One region of the Streptococcus sp. SP8 genome, then DNA from elsewhere that is predicted to be linked to it. Evidence: predicted binding sites of a transcription regulator. Region 1 holds the regulator's gene; the other holds the start of a gene.

Region 1 (8,009 bases):
TTTCAAACGGTAGTGTTACCCTTGTAGAATACGAAGATGGAGTATTGACGGTTAAGGGGATTGGAGATAGCAGTTACCGTGAGGTCGGTGAAAGCTTGCAAGAATCCTAGTCCGTCCTGAAAGGCTGACCCTTTGGTCATAGCCTTTTCTTTTTCAAAAAACTTGTAAGAGCTTTCCTACTTTCTTTTTGCAAAAAATGATATAATGAAAGAGATACATACGGAGGTAATACAATGACAAAAACCAGATTATATATTGCTCGTCATGGAAAAACCATGTTTAATACCATTGGACGAGCACAGGGCTGGTCAGACACTCCGCTGACAGAAGCAGGAGAACGTGGAATTCGAGAATTAGGACTTGGTCTCAAGGAAGCTGGGCTTTCTTTTGAAGAGGCTGTTTCGAGTGATTCTGGACGCACCATTCAAACTATGGGAATTATTCTTCAAGAACTTGGTCTGACAGGAAAAATCCCTTATCGTTATGACAAACGGATCCGCGAGTGGTGTTTTGGTAGCTTCGACGGTGCCTATGATGGCGAGCTCTTTATGGGGGTTCTACCCCGTGTCTTTAAGGTCGATGATTTCCATCGGTTGAGTTTAATGGAGTTGGCAGAAGGGATCGTTGAAGTGGATACCACGGGTTGGGCTGAATCCTGGAGCGCCTTGAGTGGCCGAATCTTAGAAGGATTTGAAGCTATTGCAAAAGAGGTAGAAGCAGCTGGCGGTGGGAATGCGATTGTTGTCAGCCACGGCATGACCATTACGACCTTGATTTATCTCATCGATCCGAAAGCTGTCGAAGAATTGGTCTTGGACAACGGAAGTGTAACTGTTTTGGCCTATGAGGATGGCGCCTTTCAGATTGAAAAGATTGGAGACATGTCCTATCGTAAGGTTGGAGCGAAACTCTTAGAGGATGGCCATGACAAATAAGTATAGACGCGCAAGAAAAAAACGTAAGAAACGGTGGCCCTACCTATTGAGTTTCTTTCTTCTTGTGGTCCTTGGATCAGGAATTGGTGCTTACTTAGCGAAGCCGAGCTTGTTTTCAGGGCTTCAGTTTTGGAAGGCAAAAAAAACAGCTGTAACGACTCCCTCTTCTTCTAAGAAAAAGAAAGAAAAATCAGATTTACCAGCTGTTTCGACAAAAGACTGGCAGTTGATCTTGGTTAATCGTGACAATGTGAAGCCAGAGTTGAACCCACAATTGACAGATGTGGATGCTATCAAAGTGGATAGTCGGATTGTAGAGCCAACTCGTCAATTTCTAGAGGCGGCTCGAAAAATTGCCCCAGAAGAAACCTTGATATCGGGTTATCGAAGCGTGGCGGAACAAACAGAGCTCTATAATGAGCGTGTTGCGCAATTAGAGGCCAGTGGTCTTTCGCACGAAGAAGCTGAAAAGCAGGTACAGACCCAGGTACAGGTTCCTGGTGCTAGTGAACACCAGACGGGGCTTGCGATCGATATGAGTGTCGAAGCTGGTCAAAGTGATGAGTTGGGCTTGCAGCTGGCTGCCATCGCACCGCAATATGGCTTTGTCCTTCGCTACCCAGATGGGAAGAGCAACATCACAGGTGTGAATTTTGAAAATTGGCATTTCCGTTATGTTGGCGTAGAAAATGCCCAGTATATGGCCAACCATCAGCTAGTATTGGAAGAATATATTCAACTATTGAAAAAGGCTGGAAAATAGGAGGAGATTCACTTTTTCTAGGTCTTCAGAATGATTTTTAGCACTCTTGAAAAAAGAGTGCTAATTTTTTGGATTTTTCTCTTGACTTTCTTTTGGATGGGTGTATAATAGAATCATGGTTTAGCACTTTGGTGTTTAGAGTGCTAAAAAATGAAAGAGAGGTGAGGTCATGGTTACAGAACGTCAAAATGAGATTCTCAATCTTGTTGTCGATATCTTTACCAAGACCCACGAACCAGTCGGTTCAAAAGCGCTACAAGATGTGATTCAATCCAGTAGTGCGACTATTCGAAACGACATGGCTGCCCTCGAAAAACAAGGCTTACTAGAAAAGGCCCACACTTCGAGTGGCCGAATGCCTAGCCGAGCTGGTTTTCAATATTTTGTTCAGAACTCGCTGGATCTAGAGCTGATTGATGAACAAGATGTTTACCAGGTGGTGAAAGCCTTTGATTTCGAAGCCTTTAAGTTAGATGATATCTTGGATGCTACGGCCAAGTTACTAGCCCAGATGACGGGTTATACCGCAGTGATTCAGGATGTTGAACCGACACGTCAGCGCTTGACTGGTTTTGAGATTGTTCCATTATCCAACCACGATGCTTTGGCAGTTCTGACCTTGGATGAATCAAAGCCTGTCACCGTCCAGTTTGCCATTCCAAAGAATTTCTTAACCAGTGACTTGGAAATCTTCCATCAGCTGATTCAAGAGCGTTTCATTGGAAATACAGTCTTGGATATTCACTACCGCCTGCGGACAGAGATTCCACAGATTGTACAGCGCTATTTCAAGACGACAGACAATGTGCTGGATCTCTTTGATTACGTCTTCTCGCAACTGTTTCAAGAACTGGTTTTTGTAGAAGGAAAGATTTCATCCTTAACCTACGCCGATCTTCAGACCTATCAGTTCTTAGATAATCCCCAACATGTAGCTCTCGAGTTGCGAGGGGGAATGCCAGAAGACCAAATGACCCAGATCCTGGTTGCAGAATCCCAAGAGAAGGCCTTGAAAAATGTGACGGTCATTAGTCACAGGTTCCTGGTTCCTTATCGTGGGATGGCCCTCATGCATGTGATCGGTCCTGTAGAGATGGATTACAGGCGTGTGATTAGTCTGGTCAACGTTATCGGCCGAGTACTGGTCATGAAGTTGACGGATTACTACCGTTACCTCAACAGCAACCATTATGAAGTAAATTAAGATCAAATGAAAGGGGTGTATGCCTTGACAGAAGATATCAAAAAAGAAGACGTGAAAGAAGAGGAAGTTGCCCAAACAACTGAAGAAGTTGTAGAGGAGTCCAACCAACCTTCTGAGTTAGAAGAAGCACATGCGCGTGCCGAAGAATTTGAAAATAAATACCTTCGTGCTCATGCAGAAATGCAAAACATTCAGCGCCGTGCCAATGAAGAACGTCAACAATTACAAAAATACCGTAGCCAAGATTTGGCAAAAGCGATCTTACCATCACTGGACAACCTCGAACGTGCCCTTGCCGTAGAAGGATTGACAGATGATGTGAAGAAGGGCTTGGAAATGGTCCAAGAAAGTTTGGTACATGCTCTGAAAGAAGAAGGAATTGAAGAAATTCCAGCGGACGGAGCCTTTGACCATAACTACCACATGGCCATCCAAACCTTACCTGCAGATGATGAACATCCAGCAGATACCATCGCACAAGTCTTCCAAAAAGGCTACAAACTCCATGACCGCATCCTACGCCCAGCCATGGTAGTAGTATATAACTAGGCTACCTTGTCCGAAACGACACTAAACTATGAAAGAAAGATTAACATTGGTTTGGCTTTGCCAATAGTGAGCGAAGCGAACCAAAGGCGATACTCTTCGCCGTGGCGGTATCTTCGCAAACTTTGAGACCTTAGGCTCAAAGTTTAGTCAAAGAGATTGACGAAGTCAAGCTCTGACGGCGTCGCCACTTAAGAAGAGTATCAAAAAGAAAAAAAGAGAAAAAATAACGAGGAGAAAAACATATGTCTAAAATTATCGGTATTGACTTAGGTACAACAAACTCAGCAGTAGCAGTTCTTGAAGGAACTGAATCAAAAATTATCGCAAACCCAGAAGGTAACCGCACAACTCCATCTGTAGTTTCATTCAAAAACGGTGAAATCATCGTTGGTGACGCAGCAAAACGTCAAGCAGTAACAAACCCAGATACAGTGATCTCTATCAAATCTAAAATGGGTACTTCTGAAAAAGTTTCTGCTAACGGTAAAGAATACACTCCACAAGAAATCTCAGCTATGATTCTTCAATACTTGAAAGGTTACGCTGAAGACTACCTTGGTGAAAAAGTAACCAAAGCAGTTATCACCGTTCCAGCTTACTTTAACGATGCACAACGTCAAGCAACTAAAGACGCTGGTAAAATCGCTGGTCTTGAAGTAGAACGTATTGTCAACGAACCAACAGCAGCAGCTCTTGCTTATGGTTTGGATAAGACTGATAAAGAAGAAAAAATCTTGGTATTCGACCTTGGTGGTGGTACATTCGACGTTTCTATCCTTGAATTGGGTGATGGTGTCTTTGATGTATTGGCAACTGCAGGGGATAATAAACTCGGTGGTGACGACTTTGACCAAAAAATCATCGACTACATGGTTGAAGAATTCAAGAAAGAAAATGGTATCGACTTGTCAACAGACAAGATGGCGCTTCAACGTTTGAAAGACGCAGCTGAAAAAGCGAAGAAAGACCTTTCTGGTGTGACTTCAACACAAATCAGCTTGCCGTTCATCACTGCAGGCGCTGCTGGTCCTCTTCACTTGGAAATGACCTTGACTCGTGCGAAATTCGATGATTTGACTCGTGACCTTGTAGAACGTACGAAAACTCCAGTTCGCCAAGCCCTTTCAGATGCAGGTTTGAGCTTGTCAGATATCGACGAAGTCATCCTTGTCGGTGGTTCAACTCGTATTCCTGCCGTTGTAGAAGCTGTTAAAGCTGAAACTGGTAAAGAACCAAACAAATCAGTGAACCCTGACGAAGTTGTGGCTATGGGTGCTGCGATCCAAGGTGGTGTGATCACTGGTGACGTCAAAGACGTTGTCCTTCTTGACGTAACTCCATTGTCACTTGGTATCGAAACAATGGGTGGAGTCTTCACAAAACTCATCGACCGCAACACTACAATTCCAACTTCTAAATCACAAGTCTTCTCAACTGCAGCAGATAACCAACCAGCCGTTGATATCCACGTTCTTCAAGGGGAACGCCCAATGGCAGCAGATAACAAGACTCTTGGACGCTTCCAATTGACTGATATCCCAGCTGCACCTCGTGGTATCCCACAAATCGAAGTTACATTTGACATCGACAAGAACGGTATCGTATCTGTTAAAGCGAAAGATCTTGGAACTCAAAAAGAACAAACAATCGTTATCCAATCAAACTCAGGTTTGACAGATGAAGAAATCGACCGCATGATGAAAGATGCAGAAGCTAACGCTGAAGCAGATAAGAAACGTAAAGAAGAAGTTGACCTTCGTAACGAAGTAGACCAAGCTATCTTTGCGACTGAAAAGACCATCAAAGAAACTGAAGGCAAAGGCTTTGATGCAGAACGTGACGCAGCTCAAGCAGGACTTGATGATCTTAAGAAAGCTCAAGAATCAGGTAACCTTGAAGAAATGAAAGCAAAACTTGAAGCCTTGAACGAAAAAGCACAAGCATTGGCTGTTAAACTTTACGAACAAGCTGCAGCAGCACAACAAGCACAAGCAGGAGCTGAAGGAGCACAAGCATCAGGCAACGCAGGCGATGACGTCGTAGACGGAGAGTTTACTGAAAAGTAAGATGCAAAGCCCGTTAAAACCTCACAGTGAAAATAGGAAATCTGACGCAGGAACTTTAGTTTCTAGGAAGATTTATCTTTTTCACCAAGAGGTTAGGGCGTGCTCAATTCAGCTTAACAACTAAATGATAAAAAGAAATCCAGAGGTTGCAACCCAGCCTCTGTTTTTCGGTAAAATAGAGGATGTTGCCTATGAAAAAAGTACTTTGTTTGATTTATCCTAATTTTTCTCTTTATGAGATAACTGCTTTAACGAGTACTTTAGCTCTGTCTTTTGACGTCACGATTGATTATGTCGCTTCAGATCATTCGATGGTGGTCTCTGAGGATGGCTTGCTCTGTCAACCGACCAAAACACTGGATCAAATCTGTATAGAAGAGTATTCTTGTGTGATTTTGCCAGGAATGGTCAATATAGGGCCTGCCTTACAGGATGAGAAATTGATTTCGTTCTTGAAGGACCTTGGTGAGCAAGATATCCTCATTGCAGCCATTTCTTCAGCGCCTCTTTTATTAGCGAAAGCAGGTTTGCTGAACGATACGAAATTTACAGGTGGAATTTGGCAAAACTTCTTTGATTATTTTGAATTTCTTCCACGTGAGAATTTCCAACCGAAAGTGGTTGTGCAAGATAAACAGATCATTACGGCTATCGGTTTTGCCCATCAAGAGTTTGCAAGAAAAGTGATTCTAAGTTTAGGCTTGGCAGAGAATACGGACAACTATTTTAAAGAACGAAACGACTACTCAGAAGAGGATTTGATATTTACTCTATCAGACCAAGAGTTTGATCAAGTGAAGCGAAGTATAGAAAACACCCTCTAAAGATGTACATGAAAATTATAGAAAGGAACAAAGAGTGTTCGTAACTGAACACGGGTTCCATAAATTCTTACTCAAAATGAAAGAAAGGAATTGAACCCGACCTAAATCGTGGTTTGATTCACAACATCAATAGAAAGGAACAAAGAGTGTTCGGGGAATTGAACCCGAGCGGAAAGCTTGGAAATTGGATAAACCGCCTAAGAAATCAGGATTTCTTGTCGGTTTCCTAAATTTCAGTCGCTTTCTGTTCGCTCTTAGTATCTTGTATGAACAATACTGAATTTTATGACCGTTTGGGCGTTTCAAAGAATGCATCTCAAGATGAGATCAAGAAAGCCTATCGGAAATTATCTAAAAAATATCACCCAGATATCAACAAGGAGCCTGGTGCTGAGGAAAAGTACAAGGAAGTTCAAGAAGCTTATGAGACTTTGAGTGACGAACAAAAACGGGCTGCTTATGACCAATATGGTGCTGCGGGTGCCAATGGTGGCTTCGGTGGCGGAGCAGGTGGTTTTGGTGGCTTTGATGGTGCTGGTTTTGGTGGCTTTGAAGACATCTTCTCTAGCTTCTTTGGTGGTGGTGCAAGCCGTAATCCGAATGCTCCTCGTCAAGGGGATGACCTCCAATACCGCGTCAATCTCAAGTTTGAAGAAGCGATTTTTGGTGCGGAAAAAGAAGTCAAGTACCATCGGGAAGCTAGCTGTCATACCTGTCATGGTTCTGGAGCTAAGCCAGGGACTAGTCCGGTGACCTGTGGACGCTGTCATGGTTCTGGAGTCATCAATGTGGATACGCAAACCCCTCTTGGGATGATGCGCCGTCAAGTGACCTGTGATGTATGTCATGGTCGTGGTCAAGAAATCAAAGATCCATGTACGACTTGTCGTGGAACAGGTCATGAAAAACAAGCTCATAGCGTGAATGTCAAGATTCCTGCAGGAGTTGAAACAGGTCAACAAATCCGCTTAGCTGGTCAAGGAGAAGCTGGCTTTAACGGTGGACCTTATGGTGACTTGTATGTCGTTGTCAATGTTGAGCCGAGCGATCGCTTCGAACGAGATGGCTCAACCATCTACTACAAGTTAGACCTGAACTTTGTCCAAGCAGCTCTTGGAGATACGGTCCATGTGCCAACCGTTCACGGAGATGTCGATTTGGTCATTCCTGAAGGAACCCAAACCGGTAAGAAATTCCGCCTCCGTGGAAAAGGGGCTCCAAGCTTACGAGGTGGTGCTATGGGGGATCAATATGTATCTGTCAATGTCGTCACCCCAACTGGTTTAAATGACAAGCAAAAAGAAGCCCTTCAAGCCTTTGCGGAAGCAAGTGATTTGAAGGTCAACCCAAAGAAAAAAGGGTTCTTTGACAAGGTCAAAGATGCTTTAGATGATTTATAAGAATGAACGAGTTTCCTTTTGAGTAAGGGGCTCGTTTTATTTTGGATCGAATCCAAGAACTTCCTCTCCTAATTAAAGAATAATGAGGACCCTCATTGAATTTATTAAGATATCGTGGTAAATTTAAGAAAACGATTACAAAGACAATTTAGGAGGTCCTGATGAAATCACATCAACCACGTTATGCGATTCGCAAGTACGCGGTAGGAGCGGCTTCAGTGCTCATAGGATTTTTTGCTAGCGCTCAGGTTGTAGCTGCTGATACACC
Region 2 (8,009 bases), on a different contig from region 1:
CCACCCATCATGCTTGGATCCATTCCTGGTCCTGCTGGGGCTGCTGGTTCTGGTTTGTTGGCTACGACTGCTTCGGTCGTCAAGATCAGACTCGCTACGGAAGCGGCGTTTTGAAGGGCTGAACGGCTCACTTTAACTGGGTCGATGATTCCTGCATCAATCATATTCACCCATTCACCTGTTGCAGCATTGAAACCTGTTCCGACTTCGGCATTTTTCAAGCGATCAATCACAATAGATCCTTCGTAACCGGCATTGTGGGCAATTTGGCGCACCGGCTCTTCCAAGGCACGAAGAACGATATTGCGTCCGGTCGCTTCATCTCCTTCTAATTCAAGGGCTGCGACTGCAGAGATGACATTGACAAGAGCTGTACCACCTCCGGCAACGATCCCTTCTTCAACGGCTGCGCGAGTCGCATTAAGGGCATCTTCGATACGGAGTTTCATTTCTTTCAATTCTGTTTCTGTTGCAGCACCGACCTTGATTACGGCAACACCACCAGACAATTTAGCCAAACGTTCTTGTAATTTTTCACGGTCAAATTCAGAGGTTGTGGTTTCGATTTGTGACTTGATAACCGCAACACGGTTAGCGATCGCTTCTGGGTTACCAGAACCTTCGACAATGACAGTACTGTCTTTATCGACTGACACTTTAGCTGCTTGACCAAGTGCTTCAATGGTTGCATCTTTCAATTCCAAACCAAGATCGTCTGTAATGACTGTACCACCAGTCAAGATGGCAATGTCTTCTAGCATGGCTTTGCGGCGATCACCAAATCCTGGTGCCTTGACAGCTACGACATTAAAGGTACCGCGGATCTTGTTCAAGACAAGTGTTGGAAGAGCTTCGCCATCGACATCATCTGCGATGATCAAGAGTGGACGGTTGCTTTGAAGAATGCTTTCCAACAATGGCAAGATTTCTTGGATATTTGAAATCTTCTTATCAGTGATCAAAATGTATGGATTTTCAAGGTCTGCCACCATTTTTTCATTATCTGTGACCATGTATTGTGAGAGGTAACCACGGTCAAACTGCATACCTTCAACGACTTCCAGTTCTGTTTCCATTCCACGAGACTCTTCAATCGTGATGACCCCATCTTTACCAACTTTTTCCATGGCTTCAGAGATGTACTCACCGACTTTTTCAGAACGAGAAGACACAGCAGCTACTTGAGCAATGGCTTCCTTGCTTGATACTGGGATCGCATTGTTTTTCAAAGATTCTACTGCTGTTGCAACAGCGGTCTCGATCCCACGGCGGATGCCAATTGGGTTAGCACCTGCAGTGACGTTTTTGATCCCTTCACGGACGATGGCCTGAGTCAAGACCGTTGCGGTTGTTGTACCGTCACCTGCGATATCATTGGTCTTAGAAGCCACTTCTGACACCAATTTGGCACCCATATTTTCAAAATGGTCTTCCAATTCGATTTCTTTTGCGATGGTCACCCCATCATTTGTGATCAAAGGTGAACCAAATGATTTTTCAAGAACCACATTGCGACCTTTAGGGCCCAACGTAACTTTCACTGTATCTGCTAAGACATCGACACCACGGACCATTGCAGAACGTGCATCAGATGAAAATTTAATATCTTTTGCCATTTCTCTTACCTCTTTCCTCTCTTACTCTACAATTGCAAGAATGTTTGCTGTTCCAACGATGGTGTAGGTTTCTTCCCCATCTTTCACTTCAATTCCTGCATGGCTTTCAACCAAAACATGGTCTCCTGCTTTTACAGCTGGAGCGATGAGTTCACCACTTAGGGTACGCACACCTTCACCAACGGCCACTACTTCAGCTGTTTTTGTATCAGCCTTGCTCGCACTTGCGAGGACAAAACCTCCAACAGTCTGTTCTTTTTCTTCGACTTTTAAGACCACACGGTCTCCTAATGGTTTTAACATGTTCATTCCTCCATACGTGTTTTTAGCACTCTCTATACGTAAGTGCTAACTTATGTTTCTATTGTATCACTTGGTCAGAAATAGTCAAGAAAAAAACACCTCAAAAATAGATGAGATGTTTCTAAAATATCAATTTAAAATTGTCAATTTTTGATTGAAATCGTCGATCACTTTTTGAAGATTGATCCGCCCGCGGTAGATGCCATATCCAAAAACAATCATGCCTAAAATTCCAACCAAGGCTAGTAAAATCCCGAGGATCAAGAGTGGGAGGAAACTTTTGTGAAAGAGATAGATCAATACCACACCAATACTGGCAATGATAAAGAGTAAGCTGAACCAACGACCAAGGTTTTCAAGCATGTGGCGTTGGTACTTGATTTCTGTTTCATATCCATTGACAAGTTCTTGTTTTGTAACCATGGGATTCCTCCTGATAAAAATTGAGAATGAAGTGCAAGTAAAGGAGGTCCATTCACTTCATTCTCAAAAACTCCTACTAGCAAATTCGTTTTTTTACCTTAGTATTTAAGATGTGGGTCAAAGATACCAAGGGCAACACCGATCAAAGCAACTACAACGAGAAGTAACATAACTTTGTTTGGTGAAATTTTTTTCTTAGACATCAACCACCAGCAAAGAGTGATGAAGGCTGCTGTCAAGAGACCTGGATAAACACCATCGATCTTTTCTTGGATGTTCAAGAAGACTTTTCCTTCAGAATTCTTGAATTGAAGGGCTGTTGTAACAGATACCCAAGTAGCTGCTACGGCACCGATAACCATACCACCGACGACGCTGATCGCTTTACGAAGAGCTTGTCCTTTTGGTCCTACAAGGAATTCAACGGCTTTATCCCCTAATTGGTAACCTTTGAAGAAGGCAAAGCGCATACCAAAGTAGACTAAGAGGTTCCATACGACGATGTAGAAGAGGGCACCAGCGACGTTACCACCTTTAGAAAGTCCAAGGGCAATCCCCAAGAGAACTGGGATCAAGGTACCAACAACCAATGAGTCACCAATACCAGCGATTGGTCCCATCAAACCGGCACGCATACCGTTGATGGTTTCGCCATCCACTGCATCTCCGTTTGCACGCGCTTCTTCCAAACCAGCTGTGATCCCTACAACAAGAGATCCAAGTTGTGGTTCAGTGTTGAAGAAGGCCGTATAGGTTTGCATAGCATCCTTTTGTTCTTCTTTTGTGTCATACATTTCTTCTACGATTGGAAGCATAGAAGTCAAGTACCCGAAGGTTTGCATATGTTCTTGAGAGAAACAAGTCAAATGACCATAATACCAATGATGGAATGCTTTTGCTAATGTTTTCTTTGAAATTTTCTTTCTATCAGCCATTTTAAATATCCTCCTCATCATCGTCTAGGTCCACCACTCCGGCTGGAGCAGCTTTCATCGATTTGATCACTTCAAGTTCATAGTAGATTACTGCAAAGATTAATGAAACAACAGCACTGGATACCAAGTTCAATCCGAGAGATTTTGCCAAGGTAAATCCAACAAAGAATGGAATGAAGTCAGTTGCTTCTGTAACAATTTGTTTCAACAAGATGGCAATACCGACACATGGGAGAAGAGCACCGACTGTAAAGAGGGCTTTCATCCAGTAACCATCCATAGGAAGGTATTGTTTCATCAAATCAACCATGTTTTCACCGTATTTGGTGATAATCATTGTTGGAAGGAAAGAGAAGAGGAAGTGAGAGATCCAAGGGTAAACCCAGTCAACTGCGTAGAGTTTTTTGAAGTTTCCTTCTTCAACGGCTTTCCAACCAATGTGTTGCCATACCAAGTTCATAGTAGCGGTACCGTAGAAAAGAACTGTACCGATTGTCCCAACGGCTGCACCGATTGGAGCTGCAGCTGCGGCGATTCCTGCTTCATCTGTGATGTTATTGGCATGCACAAACAAGATAGCAAGAGGAACACCAATGTAAGAGATGGCACGCACATCGGCAGATACGGTACCACCAGGTGTTACCAAGGCGATATAAACGACTTGAAGGGCAACCCCGACCATAATACCAGTTGTCACATCTCCAAGAATTAAACCTGAAATCAACCCACCGATCAAAGGACGACCGAGTGTATAGTTCCCGATACTGGAACCCCCCATACCAGGCATTGAAGACAAGCTGGCGAAAATACCAAGCAAGATTGCTTGAATCCATGAAATTGTCATAACAAACGCTCCTTTTGTTTGTAAATATATTTACCTAACAGATAGGACTGTTAGTTTTAAAAACCAAATTTTGATTTGAAATCATCCCAATACCCGATGGAAACATCTGGCAACAATTGGAATTTCACCTTGTAGCCTGCTGCTTGAATGGCTTGGAAGGCTTCTGCTTCTTCCTGAGTGATGGATTGGTTATTTCCCAATTTCACAGCTCCAGGACGATCATTTGCAGGGCCAACAATGATTTCTTTAACATCACCTGGGACAAACCCTTGGTCGACCAAAATTTCCTTCATATCGATTGGATTTTTGGTGATCAAGAAGTAACGACTATCTGATTCTGTTACTTTTGCTGATTTTTCCTTAAAGGCTTCCTTTGTCCATACAAAGGTTTTCTTGTCTGATGCGCCTTTGTAAGCTTGGATCAAAACCTTGTTTGATGCTGCTGCATCGTTTACGGCAATCAAACCATCACATGGTTTTTCCTTTGCCCAGCGTGTGACTGTCTGACCGTGAATCATGCGGTCATCAATCCGTACAAATGTTACTACCATAAGGTACCTCCCTATTAAATATCGTCATCATCTTCTTCAGCACCAGTGGCTGAAACTTCAAAAGGCTGTAGTGCAGATCGTGCTTCTGATAAGATGGTGGCTGACAATTCGTCTCCATCCAACACATCCTTCATCACAACTGCCGTCAAGGCCATGGTGAGGTTCATCCCACCAAGGATCAAGGCTCCATCGAGCTTTCCAGCTTCTTCTAGAACCGTGGCTGCAGTGGTTAATGGACTACCACCTACGATATCTGCCAAGACCAAAACAGAATCATCAGCTGTCAATCCTGAAATGCTCTCTCTGAAATCAACTGCGAAGTCATCGACCGATTTTCCTTCTTTGAGTCCAACTGCGATGACCTGATCCAACTTGTCACCAGCAAACATGGCTAGTGATGTTTTTAGACCTTCTGCCAGTCCACCATGACTGACCAAAATGAGGTATTTCATTTTGCTACGCCTCCTTTATTTGACTCTATTGTAGACTATTTGAAAGCGCTTTTACATTGTCAAATGTCACATTCCCAATATGACATTTAGCAATAAAAAAATGACATCTGTCACTTGACAAAATGCCATCTTATTTTACTCTAAACTCCTACCTGTAGACTACTTTCAATCTCCCTCTGAATTTGAGGCAAGCGGTTCTCAACATCTTGATCGCGCAAGGCATTGCCAATCAAGTAATCTAACTTTTCTAACAGCTCTTTTGAGACATTTTTCGGGCTACTTTCAACAGCTTGTTCCATGATGCGGTTCAAGGTCTGATTGGTCAAGGAATCCGTCCCAAAATCATCTACCTGCAGGAGGTCTTTACTAGAGCGACTCTTGACGACCTGTGGCATGACGGAGATCCCTTGGGATTGGGCAAAGAGGGTTTGTTGAATGTCTGGATCCTCTGTCAAAACTTGCATCAGTTCCCAAGCCAACTTGGAATGAGAACTTCGAGCTGACATAGCAAAAGAAGTCGTTGTGACCAAGGTTGCCTTGGTCGTTTTTGACTTAGCAGGCATCGGGATACAGGTCCAGGTGAAGTTTGAATATTTAGAAACGTGGTAAGGATAAGGTTTATAGGTCCGATATTGGGCCAAGGTCATGGGATAGAAGGCGACTTTCCCCTGGTCAAAATCTTTAGAGCTCACCTTGTAATTTTTATTTAGATCTTCCAATTTTTGCAGAAAAGTCAAAGATTCTTTGACTTCTGGAGCTGTCAGCTTGAGCATGCCTCCTTGGAAGAGATGACCTCCATTTGCCGCCAAGGCTTCTTTCCAGGTGTATTCTGTACTCCCAAATTGGTCCAATTGCCCATCCCCATTGGTATCTTTGGTTAGTTTCTTGCAAATCGTATAGAACTCTTCAAGGGTCCAGCCTTCTTTGGGAACCGCGATACCTTCTTTATCCAAGAGATCTTTATTGACACACATCAAAATCGGATTGCTTTCATAAGGTAAGGCATAGGTTTGCCCCTGATAGACACCGGATTCAAAGGCAACGGGATAAAAGGCAGCTTGATCTTTTCGATCCATATAGCCGTTTAACTTTTCTAATACGCCTCGCGCTGCTAATAAGGAAAGATCTTGCTCAGAGACCATAAACACATCTGGCGTCTTTCCTGAGACAATCTTTTCGGAAAGCCAGTCAGAATAATCCGACTGAGGAATCCCATTTTCATACTCTACACGAACGTGGGGATGGGATTTTTCAAATTTTTGAATCGCACGATCCAAGGCATGGGAACGTTGACTGGTCGGCACATCCCAGCTAGAACCTGCATAAACGCCGATATGGAGGACGGTCGGTTGCTGTTTCCACCAATAAAAACCCGCGCTCGCACAGAGCACAACAAGGAGGCCGATCCCCCAACAAAGATGCTTTCGCTTCAATTTCATTCTGTATTTCCTTTAGAAAAATCACGTCTCGTCACTCCTGTTTGGACTGACCAGATCGCTAATTGCGTTCGATCTCGTAGGTTTAATTTCGCCAAAATTGTTGATAAGTAATTGCGCACGGTTCCTTCTGATAAGAAAAGTTTAGCCGCAATTTCTTTATTAGACTCCCCATAGCCGACTTCTTGGATAATGCGCCATTCCGTCGTGCTCAAATCCTTGACATTGTCCTCATCCACAGCAATAGAGAAGTTGGTCTTGGCCATTTGTGAGAAAATTTGAAAGACTTTACTAGCGATATTCGGGTTGATCATGGCTCCGCCTTGATACACCACCTTAATCGCTTCATAGAGTTCCTCTGTCGAGGCTCCCTTTAAAAGATAACCTGAAGCACCATACTTGAGTGCACTATAGATAAATTCATCATCATCAAAGGTCGTTAAAATAATAATTTTGATATCCGGATAGTGCTCTTTGACTTCTTTTGTCGCCAAGACCCCATCCATGCCTGGCATCCGAATATCCATTAAGATCAGGTCAGGATGTGTCTGTGGAATGCTCGACAAGACGTGATTCCCATCTTCCACTGTGGCCACCACTTCAATATCGGGGTGGGCTGACAAAATAATTTTCAGAGATTCTCGAATCAAGGCCTGGTCATCTGCTACCATTACTTTTATCACCATCTCTATCTCCCTTCTTTATATTTCGGTAAACTGACGCGCGTGAAAAATCCATCGCGACTTTCAAATTGAAGCTGTCCTCCTAGGATGGAAATACGCTCCATCATCTGCTTGAGCCCATAGCCATAGGTCAAGGTTTCAAATCCAACCCCATTGTCCTGCAACTCAATCAGGTAATTTTCTTTATCCTCAAAAAAATGAAGGCTCATCTGACTGGCATGACCGTGGCGAACCGCATTGGTCATAGACTCTTGGATCACACGAAAGATCGTATCTTCAATCATGACGTCCATATCGACATCGACCCATTCATAGCGTAAATCAACCTGCAAGTTGGAGAGCGTCTGGTACTCGCGGATCATCTTTTCTAAAGCATCTTTGAGGGTTCGTCCCTCAAGGGCACCTGGACGGAGGCGGTTGAGAGAGCCTCTCACATCCTGGATTCCTTCACGAACCACTTCTGAAACACTTTTCACCTGCTCTTTTGCCCGATTGGGATCGATATCAATCAAGACTCCGACAGCATCTAAACCTGCTGAGATCCCTGTTAGCGCGTGTCCCAAGGTATCGTGAATTTCCCGAGCAATCCGCTTGCGCTCCCGATCCTCTGCAATCTTCTCAGACAAGGCCATATAGTTGTTCAACTCCGTATTGACCTTCGAAACCATGGCCAACTCTTCTTCTACTTCGTGGTTTTCCGCAAGAACATTCATAATATAGAACAAAAGCGAAATAATGAAGAGCACCATATTCAAGGCATAGAGGG

Evidence for each region. Region 1 encodes HrcA, which represses chaperone genes, less so after heat shock. Its sites were predicted from a motif close to TTAGCACTCNNNNNNNNNGAGTGCTAA; they were not measured.
Region 2: a site for HrcA is predicted at 1,942-1,968, ahead of groES (co-chaperone GroES). Genes of this name have one in related genera too.

The regions. Positions count from the first base shown of each region.
Region 1 covers NZ_JAQFJL010000006.1:57,298-65,306, forward strand. Annotated here, with positions in the region: gene PCY11_RS06265 (histidine phosphatase family protein) at 1-110, shown strand, start outside; gene PCY11_RS06270 (histidine phosphatase family protein) at 234-935, shown strand; gene PCY11_RS06275 (M15 family metallopeptidase) at 919-1,698, shown strand; gene hrcA (heat-inducible transcriptional repressor HrcA) at 1,868-2,902, shown strand; gene grpE (nucleotide exchange factor GrpE) at 2,927-3,451, shown strand; gene dnaK (molecular chaperone DnaK) at 3,694-5,517, shown strand; gene PCY11_RS06295 (DJ-1/PfpI family protein) at 5,709-6,341, shown strand; gene dnaJ (molecular chaperone DnaJ) at 6,608-7,741, shown strand; gene PCY11_RS06305 (family 20 glycosylhydrolase) at 7,903-8,009, shown strand, end outside.
Region 2 covers NZ_JAQFJL010000014.1:44,494-52,502, forward strand. Annotated here, with positions in the region: gene groL (chaperonin GroEL) at 1-1,616, opposite strand, end outside; gene groES (co-chaperone GroES) at 1,638-1,919, opposite strand; gene PCY11_RS08780 (hypothetical protein) at 2,049-2,342, opposite strand; gene PCY11_RS08785 (PTS system mannose/fructose/sorbose family transporter subunit IID) at 2,441-3,295, opposite strand; gene PCY11_RS08790 (PTS sugar transporter subunit IIC) at 3,279-4,121, opposite strand; gene PCY11_RS08795 (PTS sugar transporter subunit IIB) at 4,178-4,672, opposite strand; gene PCY11_RS08800 (PTS sugar transporter subunit IIA) at 4,687-5,124, opposite strand; gene PCY11_RS08805 (ABC transporter substrate-binding protein) at 5,265-6,563, opposite strand; gene PCY11_RS08810 (response regulator transcription factor) at 6,560-7,243, opposite strand; gene PCY11_RS08815 (sensor histidine kinase) at 7,249-8,009, opposite strand, start outside.